One region of the Streptomyces sp. NPDC050423 genome, then DNA from elsewhere that is predicted to be linked to it. Evidence: riboswitches for the same ligand, from Rfam matches in the RefSeq annotation. Region 1 holds a riboswitch; the other holds the start of a gene.

Region 1 (7,440 bases):
CCTCGACGCGGACGATCCGGCCGAACTGGCCCGCCGAACGGCCGCCGACCTCGCGGCCCGCGAGCTCCTGACCGGCCTCGGCCTGCCCGTCCCGCCACCCGCGCACGACGACCGCCTCCCACCGCTGTCCGCCGGCCGCCCCACCACCGGAGCCTCCACCGAGGCCGCCCGCGTGCGGACCCTCGCGCCCGCCGACCGGTGGCGGCTCGTACTCGGCCGGCGCTCCGACCGACTGCCGTCCGGCGCCGCCCGCCTGGCGACCGCTCTGGACGAGCTCTACGGCGCGGGACACGGCGAGGGATCCCGCGGCGGCCTGCCCGGCCCCGGTCACGGGGGCGGCTCGCGCGGCGGCCGGGAACCGTCGTTCCCCGGTGTCCGCGAGTGGTCCGAGGAACTGGCCGCGCTGTTCGGCCCCGGCATCCGCGAGGAGGTCCTCGCCACCGCGGCCGGGACAGGCCGGCAGGACGTCCTCGCCGAACTGGACCCGGAGGCCGCCGCCCCCTCCGTGGAACTGCTCCGGACCATCCTGCGGTACGCCGGCGGCCTCCCCGAGGCCCGCCTCGCCGCGCTCCGGCCCCTGGTCCGCCGCCTGGTCGACGAACTGACCCGGCAGCTCGCCACCCGGCTGCGCCCCGCCCTCACCGGCGCGATGACGGCCCGGCCCACCCGCCGCCCCGGTGGCAGGCTCGACCTGCCGCGCACGCTGCGCGCCAACCTGGCCACCGCCCGCCGGGCGGCCGACGGAACGGTCCGGGTGATCCCGGAGAAGCCGGTGTTCCGCAGCCGCGTCCGCCGGTCGGCCGACTGGCGCCTGATCCTGGTCACCGATGTTTCCGGATCCATGGAGGCGTCCACGATCTGGTCCGCGCTGACCGCCTCCGTGCTCGCCGGGGTGCCGACCCTGAGCACTCATTTCCTGGCCTTTTCCACAGAGGTCGTCGACCTCACCGGCCATGTGCACGATCCCCTCTCCCTCCTGCTGGAGGTGAGCGTGGGCGGGGGCACGCACATCGCCGCCGGGCTGCGGCACGCCCGCAGCCTGATCGAGGTGCCCTCCCGCACCCTCGTCGTCGTGATCAGCGACTTCGAGGAGGGCGCCCCGCTCGGCGGACTGCTGGCCGAGGTGCGGGCCCTGGTGACCACCGGCTGCCACGTCCTCGGGTGCGCCAGCCTCGACGACGCCGGCCGGCCCCGCTACTCGACGGGCGTCGCCGGGCAGCTCGTGGCCGCCGGCATGCCCGTGGCGGCCCTCAGCCCACTCGAACTGGCCCGCTGGATAGGGGAGAAGACCGCATGACCGCCGTTCAGTTGCCACCCGTCGCGCCGGAGGTCACGGCTACGCTGGTGGAGGACCTCTCGCCCCGGCTGCGCAAGCGGCTGGATGCGGCGGTCACCAAACTCGGCGCCCGCCCGACGCGCCGCGACGGGGGCACGGTGACGATCGCGGTCGACGACGAGACCGAGTTGCGCCTGCACGCCCCGGGCGGTGTGGTGGCGACGGCGGACGCCATCACCTGCGGCTGCCTCCTCGCCCCGGCATGCGTCCACCGCGCGGCCGCCGCCTGCGCCGCCCCCATGGCGGACCCGGTGCCGGAGACCGCCGGCCGCCCCACGCGGGCGACCCCCGAACTGGCCTCCGCTACGGCCCCCGTCCCGACCGCCGACTCTGCCCCCGCCACGGACCCCACGCCGGCCCCCGACCCCACCTCCGACTCCGCCTCCTCGCCCGAGGTGGCGAGCCCGGCCCAGCGCGCTGCGGCCGACGCCCTGTGGTCGGCGGGCGCCGCCGTGCTGGAGGCCGGCGCCGACGGGGCCGGCGCCGTCACCCAGGCGGCCCTCCTCCGCGCCGCGCACACCGCACGGCTCCGGCAACTGCCACGCGCCGCAGGCGCCGCGCTGGCCGTCGTCACGCTGCTGCGCGCGGCCCGCGCCGGGGACCCGTCCTACCGCACCGCAGAGCTCGTCACCGCCCTGGCCGAACTCCTGGGCACCGCACACCGGGTGGGGACGGCGTCCGGTGCGGAGCTGGCCGCAGTCAGAGGCCGCGTGCGCCGCCCGTACAGCCCGGGTGGCGCGCTGCGCCTGTACGGCCTGTTCACCGAACCCGTGGTCACGGACTCGGGGCACGGCGGCGTCCGCACCTGGGTCGCCGGATCCGACGGCCGCCTCTGCACGGTCGGCGACGTGGCACCCGGCGGCGTCGGGCGCGCTCTGGGCGTGGCCGACCGGGCGGTGCGCCTGGGGGACAGCGCGCTCACCCACCGGGAGCTGGGCCGGGCCGGTCTGGCGGTCTCGGGGGCTACGGTCTCGCCGGACGGCAGACTGGGCGCCGGGCAGGGTGTCAAGGCCGTTACCGCCCGGGGCGCGGCGTGGACGCAGGCGCCGCTCGCCGCTCTGTGGGAGACGCCGCCGTCCGAACAGGCCGCCCGCGCCCTGCGGTCCATCTCCCGCTACGGGGACCCGGACGGCGGTGGCAGCGACCTGCTCTTCCTGGACGTCGAACTCATCGGCGCCGTGAGGGAGTCCGGCGGCACCTGCCTGCTCGCGCTGTGCGAGGGAGGCGTTGCCGTCCGGCTCACCGTCGCCGACGACGATCCGGCGCTGGCCCACCGCGACAACCTGATGCTGCTGGCCACGGCGCCGGGGACCCGGCTGAGGATCATCGGCCGCCTGGTGCCCGCCCTTCACCCCCGGCTCACTCTCCTCGCCTGCTCGCACCCCACCGGCGAGGGCACGATCGACCTCGGCTTCGACCGCCTGCGCCGCGCCGACCTCCCGGACCCGGCCGCCACCGTCCACCTCGCCCCGCCACAGCCCGGAGGGTCCGGCGCGCACTCGCCCCTGTTCCTGCTGGAGCGCCGGGTCGAACAGACGGTTCCGGCGGGCCGGGCCGCCCTCGGCATGCTCGGTGACGTCACCGCCGAGACCCGCCGCATCAGCCGCGCGGGCCTCCACACGGCCGCCGGGCTCCTGACCGCGCTGTGCGCCTCTGCGGCCCAACGCGATCGCGACCTCTTCGGCCGCCTCCTCCCCGCCGACACCGACGGCTTCGCCATGTACTGGCTCACCGCCGCCCGTTACACGGCTGCCGTGGCCGAGTCCCTGTGCGCGGCCTCCTGGGAAGACCCACGGCCCGCCCGGTCATCGCCCTCCGATCCGCCGAGCGGTCAGGACGGCACGGTGGGGCAGCTGGTGCCCCGTGCCGGGACCGTCAGGTCGGTGAGGTAGCCGTCGCCCGTGTGGTGCCCCGGTCAGGGGCTTCTCCGGCCGGGTCAGGGACCGCTCAGGGGCGATCGGGGCGCAGGGGCGAGGAGGAGGGCGCCGTGCGGTACCCGTAAGCTGCTCACGCCCCACGGGGGAAGTCCGGTCGAATTCCGGCGCTGACCCGCAACGGTAGGCGGAGCCCTCCTCATGGCTCCGCGAGCCCGATTACCCGCGGCGGTGAAAGCTCCTGTCAATTCGCCGTGGACTGCGAGAGGCGCTGCACAGGGCGCTTCGCGTCCGGGCCGCTCCTTCGATCGTGCAGGTGCACGGCCTGAGGTGAAAGCGATCCGATCGTGGTCACTCCCCTCGAACGCATACCTGCCCCGCCCTCGCGCGCGGCGCGTGCCGGTGGCGGGCCCGCCCCTCCCCGGCGCGTACCCCTGTCCCTGCTGGTGATCACTCTGTGTGTCCTGCTGCCTCTCTCCCTTGTCTGCGGCGCCGGAATCGGTGCCTCAGGGATCTCCTGGGGAGAGGCGTCGCGCTACCTCTGGGCCGGTCTGACGGGACAGCAGATCGCTCCTGGCGACGTCCCCGGGTACACCATCGTGTGGGAGCTGCGCTTTCCACGAGCCGTGCTGGCCGCGGTCGTCGGGGCCGGCCTGTCCGCGATCGGCGTCGCGGTGCAGGCCATGGTCCGCAACGCCCTGGCCGACCCGTTCGTCCTCGGTATCTCCTCCGGCGCGGCCGTCGGTGCCAACGCCGTACTCATCTTCGGAGTCTTCGGTGCGCTCGGCATCTGGGCCCTGTCCACGGCAGCCTTCCTCTCCGCACTCCTCGCGATGATGCTCGTATACGCGGTCGCCCGCACCGCTCGCGGACTGACTCCGCTGCGACTGGTCCTGACGGGCACGGCCATGTACTACGGTTTCTCGGCCATCACGACGTTCATGGTGTTCGCCGCGGAGCGGGGCGAGGCCGCCCGCTCCGCGATGATGTGGATGCTGGGCAGTCTCGGGGGTGCCACCTGGTCCTCCGTACCGATTGCCGCGGGCGCCACGATCGGCGGCCTCGCCCACCTCGGGTGGTCGGCGCGCCGGCTCAATGCCCTGGCGATGGGCGACGAGACAGCCGCCGCGCTGGGAGTGGACGCGGGGAGGCTGCGCAAGGAGCTGTTCCTGGTCTCCGCCGCGGTCACAGGGGCCCTGGTCGCGGTGAGTGGCGCGATCGGCTTCGTCGGCCTGATGATCCCGCACGCCGCACGCATGCTGGTCGGCGCGGATCACCGCCGTCTGCTGGCCGTCGCACCGCTCGCGGGGGCCGTCCTGCTGATCTGGGTGGACATCCTCTCGCGCGTGCTGCTCGCCCCGGCCGAACTGCCGGTCGGCGTGCTGACCGCGATGATCGGCGTGCCGTGCTTCGTCCTGCTGATGCGCCGCCGCTCCTACACCTTCGGGGGCGCGTGATGCGGATCGATATCGACGCACTGACGGTCGAGATCGCCGGCGCGCGTCTGGTGGAGGAGATCACGCTGCGGGCGGGCGACGCTCAGCTCGTCGGCCTGGTGGGGCCCAACGGCAGTGGGAAGTCAACCCTGTTGCGCTGTGTCTACCGGGCCCTGAGCCCCGTTGCCGGAACCGTCCGGATCGGCGGTGAGGACCTGTACGCCCTGAGTCCGCGTGAGAGTGCCCGCCGGCTGGCCGCGCTTCCCCAGGAGTCGACCTACGAGTTCGACTTCACCGTCGCTGAGATCGTGGCGATGGGAAGGATGCCCCACCAGGGGCCGACGACGCGTGCGTCCGAGGAGGACCGGCGTACGTGCGAGGCGGCGCTGGCGGAGGTAGGGGCCGGCCACCTGGCCGACCGAGGCTTCCTGACCCTGTCCGGAGGCGAGAAGCAGCGGGTCCTGATTGCCCGCGCCATGGCGCAGCAGCCACGGGCGCTGGTGCTCGACGAGCCCACCAACCACCTGGACATCGCCCAGCAGCTGGAAGTGCTGGCCCTGGTGCGTGCCAGCGGACTGACCGTGCTCACGGCGTTGCACGACCTCAATCTCGCCGCCGTCCATTGCGACGTTCTCCATGTCATCGACAGGGGCCGGATCGTCGCGTCAGGCGCCCCGTACGACGTACTCACCCCTGAGCTCCTGGCTGAGGTATTCGGCGTCCGGGCGCATCGAGTACCGCACCCGGAGACCGGCGCCGTACAGCTGATCTTCGACCGCCTCCTCCCCGTCACCCCTTCCTAAGGAAGCACTGCCACCATGCCCAGCCTGATACGTCCTGCCGCACTCTGCCTCGCCCTCACCGCTGCCACGGCCCTCAGCGGCTGCGGCGCCGAGATCACCCCACAGGGCGGAAACGACGACAAGAGCGCACCTGCGGCCGGGGGCCACTACCCGGTGACCGTCGAGAACTGCGGTGAGAAGAAGACCTACGACAAGGCCCCGCAGCGCGTGGTCACCAACGACGTCGGTATCACCGAGATCATGTTCGCCCTGGAACTCGATGACCACATGGCGGGCTACGTGATGCCCGACGACAAGGGCGATCCGACGTCCGTCCCCTGGAAGGACGGCTACGAGAAGACCGCCTGGCTGTCCAAGGAGACGATCAACAAGGAACTCGTCCTCGACGCACGCGCCGATCTGGTCTTCGCGGGCTGGAACTACGGCTTCAACGAGGGGGACGGATTCACCCCGGCAGCCCTGAAGAAGGTGGGCATCGACTCCTACCTGTTGAGCGAGTCGTGCCGCAACGGGCAGGGGAAGGCGCGAGGAGTGATGCCGCCACTCGACGCGCTCTACACCGATCTCCGGAACCTGGGGAAGATCTTCGACGTCGAGAAGCGTGCCGAATCCCTGGTCGCACGGTTCCGGAAGGAGGTGGCCCAGGCGCAGGCGACTGCCCTGAAGGGCGCCGACCGGCCGAGGGTGTTCCTCTACGACGACGGCCGGGACAAGCCTCTGACCTCGGGTGCCTACGCCGGACCGCACGACATCATCACCAGGGCCGGCGGCGATCACGTCATGAAGGACCTCAAGGACACGTGGACAACAGTGGGATGGGAAACGGTCGTCGAGCGGGATCCCGAGGTGATCGTCATCAACAACTACGGGGACACCAGCGCAGACCGGAAGCGGAAGTTCCTGAAGTCCTACCCGCCGCTGGCCAATGTGTCGGCGATCAAGAACGACCGCATCGTCGTCCTCGACTACGTGGACCTCGTCGAGAGTCCGCGCAATCCCGCAGCCGTCGCCTCACTTGCGGCAGCTCTGCGGAAGGCCCCACGCTGACCTGCGGCAGCGCCTGCCCGCCGGCCTCGCTACCAGGGGGCCGACCGGGCCTTGACCGTGAGCCGGTACCCGAGCTGGTGGGGTCGGTACATGCGAGGCTCTGACCACTGGAGACCGTCCATCCTATAGACGATTCAGTCGAGTTGAGATTTCATGATTCCATGACGAACAGAGAGCGATGGATCTTGGCTCTCTGGCTGACGGGGGTCGGAGCGGTCGTCTGGGCGGTGGTCCAGTTCGGCTTCGAGCCGGTGACGGCGGCTCTGGGGATCGGCGGGACGATCCTGGTCGCCTCCCCGGCCAAAGCCATCATCGGACGTACCTGGGCGTGGAACGCCGTACCCAGCGAGGGCGCTCAACTTGACGCCGCCGCCGTGGCGTTGAACCACGCGGTGGAGCGCCACTGGACCACTGAGGCAGGTCGGCGCAAGCAGTATCTCGTGGTCGACCGCATCCCCGTCCGCTGGGACACCGTCCATGATCCGCGCTCCCGTGCTGCTCTCGCAGGGGACACCAGTCCCCTGACGCGACACGGCACACTCGACACCTTGATCGACGACTACCTTGCCCAACCCTCCCGCCTGGTCATCGTGGGCGACGTGGGCTCCGGAAAAACTGGGCTGTGCGTCGCCCTTACGCTGGCGCTGTGCGGTAGAGCCGACCCGCAGCGTGTGCCGGTGCTGCTCCAGCTGTCCACCTGGGACCCGGCGGTGAGCTTTCAGGACTGGATGGTGCGGCGCGTCACGGAGGACTACCGGTTCCTCAACGACACGACCAAGTACGGCCAGGGCTCGGCCATGGAACTGTTCCTCCACCGCCGGCTGCTGCCGATTCTCGACGGACTCGATGAGCTGCCGCCCGAGACACGCGCCCAGGTGATCAGGACGCTACGCGACAACACCCACCTGCCGGCGGACACCGTCCTGACCTGTTGCTCGGCTGAG
Region 2 (7,440 bases), on a different contig from region 1:
CGACGAGTGCGCCGACGACCGAGGTGTTGGCGGAGATGCCCAGCTTGGAGACCAGGTCGATGCCGATGACGGCTCCCACGGCGGAGAGCACCACCAGGATCACCAGCAGCACGGGTTCCATGACCCTGGGGTGCGACCGGGGCTCGTCGGGGGCGGACGGCGGCGGGGCAGGGTGCGGCGCGGAGACGTGGTGCGCCATGGGGCACCCCCTTCGGTTTGCAGGGCTGGGAGGCATGTCCGGGTCTCCGCGGCAGGGCGGAGCCGGGGCGCGCGGCATTACGGGCGGCCGCGGGCGGGGCGGGGGCCGGTTCAGCCGCCGAGGGCGGCGGTGATCTCCGCCGCTCCGGCGCGTACCAGCGTCACGAGGGTGTCGGCGGCCCGGTCCACGCGGTGGGACGGGCCGATGACGGTGAGCGAGGCGGGGACGCCGTCGCCCTGGAAGACCGGCGCGGAGACCGCGGTGACGGCCTCGTCGTACTCGCCGTGGCTGATGCAGTACCCGTCGGCGCGGACCTGTGCGTAGCAGGTGAGCAGGGCGTCCAGGTCGGTGATGGTGCGGTCGTTGAAGCGCGTCAGCCCGGTGGCGCCGAACATCTGCCGGATCTCGCGTTCGGGGTGGTACGCGAAGATGGTGTGCCCGGACGCTCCGGCGTGACCGGGCATGACGGCGCCGATGATCGCCGTGTAGCGGACGGGTCCGGTGCCGTCGACGGCGGCTTCGCAGCGGTAACTGCCACCGTGCGGGACGTTGAGGACGATGCTCTCGCCGGTCTCGCGGAGCAGCCGGGCGAGTATCGGCCGGGAGATCGAGGACAGCACTCCGCTGTGCTCGCTGACCCTGGCCAGCCGGGACAGGGCCGGGCCGGGGCGGTAGCGGCGGCTGTCGTCGTCGCAGAGCAGGAAGCCGCGCGCGCTCAGGGTGGTGAGCAGGCGCTGGACGACCGCCTTGTCCCAGCCGTGGTGGCGGGCCAGTTCGCTGACGCCCCACTCGGGCCGCTGTTCGGTGAACGTGAGCAGGACGAGCAGGGCCCGGTCGACGGTCTGCAGCACTCCGGGGGCCTGCTGTCCGTCGCGGGCCGGGGTAGTGGTGTCCGTGCCGCGCTCAGCCATGGGCCGGGCCTCCTTCGTCCACTTCGTCCATCTGTCGGTGCGGAAATCGCAACGGCGTTGCGATTTCTGGCGAAAGGATGCTGCCAGGCCCAACGGGTGTCAAGGGTTTGCCGGAAATTCGCCTCGCGGCGGGAACGGCCTGCTCAGGGGCGGTCACGGAAGACCGCGTGACGGTGGCACGCCGGGCGGGCCGCAGTCGCCCGCCCCTCACTCGATTGGCCTAACCCGGCTGTACGGTCCACAACGGCATCGCACGGGGCCTGCGCCCACGGGCCGGGTGTACGGCACCCCGCCCCCACCGGCCGGGAAGTTGCAGCGTCCATCCGGGTGAGGCGCGATGGAATCCGGACGCGCCTTACCTGCTGGACCCACCTACAGGACGCGCCCGGGGTAGGAGGAATCGGTCATGGGAGCCGCTGACGGTTTCACGGATTCCGGAGAGCTCGACGGCCTGACGGTGTACGACACCGCGGGCGAGAAGATCGGCAACGTGGGGCGGGTGTATGTCGACGACAACACCGGCCGACCGGACTGGATCACGGTGAAGACCGGCCTGTTCGGTATGAAGGAGAGTTTCGTGCCTCTCGCCGGAGCCCGTCGCGTGGGCTCCGACCTGCACATCTCCCATCCGAAGGACCGCGTCAAGGAAGCCCCCCGGGTGGACGCGGACGCTCATCTCTCCGTCTCCGAGGAGGAGGAGCTCTACCGGCACTACGGACTGACCAGGAACACCGGCGGCAAGCTCGGCGACCGTTCCGCCGGCACCGGTACCCCGACCACTTCCGGGACCGGAACCATGGGCGCGGCCGGAGCGGGTGCGGCCGCCGGGGTAGGAGCCGGGACCATGGGCGCCAACGCCGCAGCCGAGCGCAAGGCGACGACCGGCACCGCCGGTACGGCGGGCGCCGGCACGGGCAAGCACCGGGACGCCGAGACCTCCGGTACGGCCCGTCCGCTGGTCGGAGCCGGAACGGGCGCCGAACGGTCCGCCTCCGCCGACCTGAGCGGCAAGGAGGAACTCATCCGCTCCGAGGAGCAGCTGAGCATCGGCACCGAGGAGTACGAGAGCGGCAAGGCCCGGCTGCACAAGTACGTCGTCACCGAGAACGTCACCCGGACCGTGCCCGTGACGCACGAAGAGGTACGCGTCGTGCGCGAGCCGCTCCAGCCCGGTGACAAGGCTGCCCGCTCGGACATCAACGAGCAGGATGTGGAGGTCACCCTGCACGCCGAACGCGCCACGATGCGGAAGGAGACCGTGCCGGTCGAACGGGTGCGGATGGAAACGAAGAAGGTGACCGAGCAGAAGGAAGTCTCCGCGGAACTGCGCAAGGAGCAGATCGACTACGCGGACGGCATGACCAAGGACGGCAAGGACATCGGCGGCAAGGACATGGGCGGCGAGTTCGGTCAGGGACGGCGCCGCTGACCCCCGCGCACCGCGCCGTCCCAGGCGTACCGGACAGGAGCGAGGGGCGGACCCGCACAACGGGGTCCGCCCTCTCGTGTGCCGCGGGCTCGTGTCGGCTCAGGGCCGCCCCGGGCGAAAGCGCACCGAGGGCCGCCCCTCGGGGCCGTCAGGTGTCACGACGGCCCTGACCCGGTAGACCTCCGCGATGAGCTCCTGGGTGATCACCTCGGCCGGGACCCCGCCCGCGACCACCCGTCCCGCGTTCATCACCACGATCCGGTCGCAGAACATCGCGGCCAGCCGGTCGGCGAGGCCGAGTGAGAGGAGGATCTCGGTGGACCCCTGGTCGACCGGGACGGCCCGGCGCGGGGCGGCTTCCACGGTGACGGTGCGCCCGCAGTTCTTCAGGGTCACCGGATAGCCCTCGCCCCCGGTGGACTTGGCTGCGGAGCTGTCACCGCCACCGCCGCAGGCAGTCAGCAGGACGATTCCGGCCGTGAGCAGGGCGGCGGAGCGGACGGGGCCGCCTATGGGCGGCACGAAGTACCTCGGCGTCTCTGGGCCCATGCGCGGGGCCCGGTGTACGGAGTTCCGCGACCCGGTGCCGGACCGCGGGCGCCAGCAGGTCTTCGGACTCGGGTTCGCACGGTCGGGACGCCTTCCCGGGAACCCATGGGGCTCCCAGTGGCCGTTGGCCCCGCCCGTCCCCCTCACCGCCGCGCGTCAGTTCCGGATTCGCACCGGATTCCCTGACCCCTACGTGGAGTTCGACTGGCCCAGGCACGCTACCACGACCTCTTCGCAGCTCAGCGGCGGTGCGGCCGGTGGAACGGGCGGGTCCCGGACCGCTCCACCGGCCGGAAACGGCCTAGGTGTTCCTAGGGCCGCAGGAGCGCGACCACGGCGTTGTGTCCACCGAATCCGAAGGAGTGACTGACGGCACGCCGTACCGGCAGCACCAGCGGCTGCTTGGTGACGCACTCGATGTCGAACCCGGGCGCGGGTGCGTCCAGGTTGGCGACCGGCGGGATGATTCCGCGCTGGAGGGTGAGGATCGTCAGCCCCGCCTCGATCGCTCCGGCCGCGCCCATGCAGTGGCCCAGTACGCCCTTGGGCGCGGTGACGGGCGGCCGGTGCGGGAAGACCCGGCCGATGAGGGCGGCTTCGGCCGCGTCGTTGCGCGGTGTGGCCGTGCCGTGCGCGTTGATGTGCTCGACGTCCGCGGCCTGCCAGCCCGCGTCGCGCAGCGCGGCCTCGACGGCGGCCTGGGCGACCCGGCCGTCGGGGTGCGGGCTGGTGGGGTGGTGGGCGTCGGTGGTGGCGCCGGTGCCCGCGAGCAGCGCGCGCGGCTCGGCGCCCCTGGCCTCGGCGTCGGCCGCGCGCTCCAGCACCATGACGGCGGCGCCCTCCCCCATGACGAGCCCGGCCCGGTCGGCTGCGAAGGGCCGGCTGAGCCGGGACAGGTCCCCGTCCGCGCGGGCGGCCGCGCCGGATCTGGCGAATCCGGTCATGGCGATCGGGAAGAGGGTCGATTCGGTGGCTCCCGCGATCGCCAGATCGCACTGCCCGGTGGCGAGCAGGTCCCGGGCCACGGACAGTGCGGTGATCCCGGACGAACAGGCGGTGCAGGGCGCCAGGCTCGGGCCCGTGGCGCCCATCTCGATCGCGATCTCGGCGGCCGGCATGTTCGGGATGGTGAGCAGGATCCCGGAGGGCGAGGTCGCCTCGGGTCCGCGCCGTTCCAGCACCAGCGCCTGGTCGGTGAGACCGGCGGAGCCGCCGCTGCTGGTGCCGACGACGACCGCGACCCGGCTGCCGTCCCAGCCGCCCGGGTCGAGTCCCGCGTCGGCGACCGCCTCCCGCGCGGCGAGTACGGCGAATTTGGCGTACCTGCCCATGCGGAAGGCCGTACGGCGACCGATCGCGGCGTCCAGGTCCATGCCGTCGACCGTGCAGGCGAAGTCGATCGCGCACCCTGCGAGTGCGGGGACGGTGCGGGCCGGGCTGACCCCGGCGCACACGCCGTCCCAGGTGGACTCGGTGTCGTTGCCGGCCGGGGTGATCATTCCCAGGCCGGTGACGGCGATGGCGGGCGTCTTCATCGGGCGGCGCTCACCGGTGCCTCGCCGCCGGCCGACGCCCGGAGGAACTCCGTGAGCCCGGCGAGGCTGGTGTCCCTGTGCAGGGTGCTCGGGTCCAGCTCGACGCCGAGGGCCTCCCTCATGACGACGGCGAACTCGGCGACTGCCAGGGAGTCCATGTCCAGGCTGTCCATCGTGGATTCCGGGAGAATCTCGGCCACAGGCACCCTGAAGGTACGGCTGAGTACCTCGGTGATCGTGGGGTGAATCGCGCTCATGGTCTTCCTCTCCATCATGCCCGTCCGGCGGGGGTGCCCGGGGCGGTGCCTCTCACCGCCCCGACGCCGGAGTAACTGAGCAGCGTCCGTCCAGTTACGCCTTGCGGCGAACCGATTCGCCTCCGTGGCCCCGTGTCCCCGGACACCACCGCGACAACACGGCCGCGGTGCCCCAGAAGGCCAGGAGCACGACACCGACCCCGAGCCGCTGTGCCGCCTCGGCCGCACGGCGCAGCGGCGCGGGCGCTGCCCGCTCCGGCCCGGCTCTCACCACTCGCCCCCGGCGGGTGCCGGCTGCCCGGCGGTGTGCCAGGACGCCTCCGGGTCGTCGTACGCCTCGGCGTAGCGGGCCCCCGCGATGGGCCAGTCGGCGAGCAGTTCCTCCGGCAGCCCGAAGGAGGCGGCGAGGTCCGGCAGGTGGGCGGCGACGGCGGCGACGAGTTGCTCGGTGGTCTCCGTCAGCCCTTCGACCTGGCCGGCCGTGAGGTGACCGGCGACGAGCAGGTCCCCGCTGTTGCGTTCGATCCAGCGCAGCGCGAACAGCCGGGCCAGCTCGGTCAGCCGTTCGCGGGCGGGACCCTCGGGCAGGCCCTCGACGGCCTCGGCGTACGCGTCGGCCGCCTGCCGGTAGGCGTGCGCCTCGACGCCTCGCAGCGCGGGCCCGGACCCCGCGTTCCACCGCTTCAGCGGGCCGCCGTGCGGGGCCCGCGCCATGCGTGCGCGGGAGCGGGCGAACTGGATCCGCTCCACCTGGGCCAGGAGCCGGCCGAGGTGGCGCAGATCGTCCAGGCCGCCGGCCGACGGACCGTCCGGGGCGTCGCCCGCGTCCAGTGGCTCCGGCACCGCGGAGATGACCATCTCGGATGCCGCCTTGACGTGGATGGCCAGGTTGTCGCCCTCGGCGGTGATGGCACCCTCCACCCCGGTGACGAGCTCGGTCATCCCGTTGTTCTCCAGCAGGCCCTGGGCGCCACACCGTTCGCGGCATTCGACGATCACTGATCTGGCCTGCCAGGTGATCCATCCCTTGGCGACGTCGACCAGCTGCCCGGCGGCCTCGCGCTCCGGCGCCGGGCCGTGTACCGCCGCCTCCCATCGGTCCAGGGCCCGCCGGTGCAGCAGGCTCATCGCGAAGACGGTGGCCATGGCCCCGGCGAGCGGGCCGTGGTGGCTGCGGTGGGCGATCACCGCCAGCGGCGGCAACGTGCGGCCCCCGGAGACATAGCGGTGGCCGGAGTAGCGGACCGCGATGGCGAGGCTGGTCCGGGCACCGCCGACCGCACTCGCGCTCATGCAGATGCGGCCCGTGGTCACGCGGGCGATGGAGGCGAGGAATCGGCGTCGGCGGCCGGCGGTGCCGCTGCGGAACACCCCGTCCTCGCCGACCTGGCCCTGTACGCCGCCGAGCAGCGCCTCGCGTCCCACGAATACCTGGTCGAAGGAGGTCAGGCAGTGGTCGACGGGGCTGCCCATGCGTGCCGGAAGCCTGCGGATCCGTACCCCGGGCAGGGCCCGGAGCGAGTCGGTGAGCGGCACCAGCAGCAAAAAGACCCCGCGGTCGGCTCCCCCGACGAGCAGCCGGGCGGCGACGAGCCCCGTCTTGGGGCCGCCGGCCTGGCTGGTGTTGGGCATGAACTTCTGCGCGCCCAGGTGCGGCGTGTGCAGCACGAATCCGTCCCGGGCGCGGTCGTAGGTGGCCGTCGTCTCGACCGCGGCGGCGTCGTTGCCGTGCGCCACCTCCGTACAGAGGAAGGTCCCGATGCGTCGCATCGCGAGGAAGTCCGACAGGTCGCGGGTCCGGCCGGTGTCGTGGTCCAGCAGACTGCCGAGGAAGAGGTTGTAGTGGATTCCCGCGACGGTGGCGAGTGACGTGTCCATCGGGGCGAGCCATTCGTGCAGCGCGGCCAGGGCCCGGGGGTCGGCTGCCAGCCTGGCGCCGCTGTCCAGCGCGTTGTTGAGCGCGCGCAGCCGCGCGTGGGCGAGCGCGAGCCGTTCGTCGGGGGTGGGGCCGGGCGGGGGGAATGCCGGCCTGCGGAACATGTCGGTGGCGATGATCCGCTGCCAGAAGCCGTGCTCCCGGCGGGCGTCCGCGCCGAGGAGCACCGTGGTGAGCCGGTCCGCGACCCGTTCCGTGCCGAGTTCGGTCACAGCGGTGCTGTCGATCGTTGTGGTCATACGACAGGAACGATCAGGAATCAGCCAGGACACCCGAATTCCAGCATTGGAAGCCCATTTCCTCCTGTTCAGTGAGGTGCCGGGGCCCGTTGGAAGGCGAGGGCGACATTGTGGCCGCCGAATCCGAAGGAGTGGCTGAGGGCGCGTTCGACACGCTGTCTGCGGGGTTCCTTGGTCACACAGTCGAGGCCGGACTCCGCCGGCGGCGCGTCGAGGTTGGCGATCGGCGGGACGACGCCGTGTTCCAGGGTCAGTACGGTGGCCACCGCCTCGATCGCACCGCCCGCCGCGAGGGTGTGCCCGATGACGCCCTTCGGCGCGGTCACCGAGGGCCGGTGCGGGAAGAGCCGGGCGATCAGCGCGCTCTCCATGGCGTCGTTCAGCG

The links. A riboswitch is a leader RNA that binds a small molecule or an ion and turns the genes downstream of it on or off. The one in region 1 is predicted to bind cobalamin.
Region 2: it holds a riboswitch for cobalamin, as region 1 does, so the genes downstream of both, AB0I52_RS26980 (ABC transporter substrate-binding protein) here and AB0I52_RS15975 (iron ABC transporter permease) in region 1, are expected to answer to the same signal.

Annotation. Positions count from the first base shown of each region.
Region 1 is NZ_JBFAJY010000018.1:85,512-92,951, forward strand. It holds gene AB0I52_RS15965 (DUF5682 family protein) at 1-1,297, shown strand, start outside; gene AB0I52_RS15970 (hypothetical protein) at 1,294-3,228, shown strand; cobalamin riboswitch at 3,305-3,456, shown strand; gene AB0I52_RS15975 (iron ABC transporter permease) at 3,558-4,667, shown strand; gene AB0I52_RS15980 (ABC transporter ATP-binding protein) at 4,667-5,449, shown strand; gene AB0I52_RS15985 (ABC transporter substrate-binding protein) at 5,465-6,496, shown strand; gene AB0I52_RS15990 (NACHT domain-containing protein) at 6,658-7,440, shown strand, end outside.
Region 2 is NZ_JBFAJY010000042.1:68,265-75,704, forward strand. It holds gene AB0I52_RS26960 (OPT/YSL family transporter) at 1-199, opposite strand, end outside; gene AB0I52_RS26965 (IclR family transcriptional regulator) at 310-1,110, opposite strand; gene AB0I52_RS26970 (PRC and DUF2382 domain-containing protein) at 1,517-2,539, shown strand; partial or broken gene AB0I52_RS26975 (ABC transporter ATP-binding protein) at 2,639-2,821, opposite strand; partial or broken gene AB0I52_RS26980 (ABC transporter substrate-binding protein) at 2,813-3,088, opposite strand; cobalamin riboswitch at 3,124-3,312, opposite strand; gene AB0I52_RS26985 (beta-ketoacyl-[acyl-carrier-protein] synthase family protein) at 3,400-4,623, opposite strand; gene AB0I52_RS26990 (acyl carrier protein) at 4,620-4,880, opposite strand; gene AB0I52_RS26995 (acyl-CoA dehydrogenase) at 5,148-7,055, opposite strand; gene AB0I52_RS27000 (beta-ketoacyl-[acyl-carrier-protein] synthase family protein) at 7,124-7,440, opposite strand, start outside.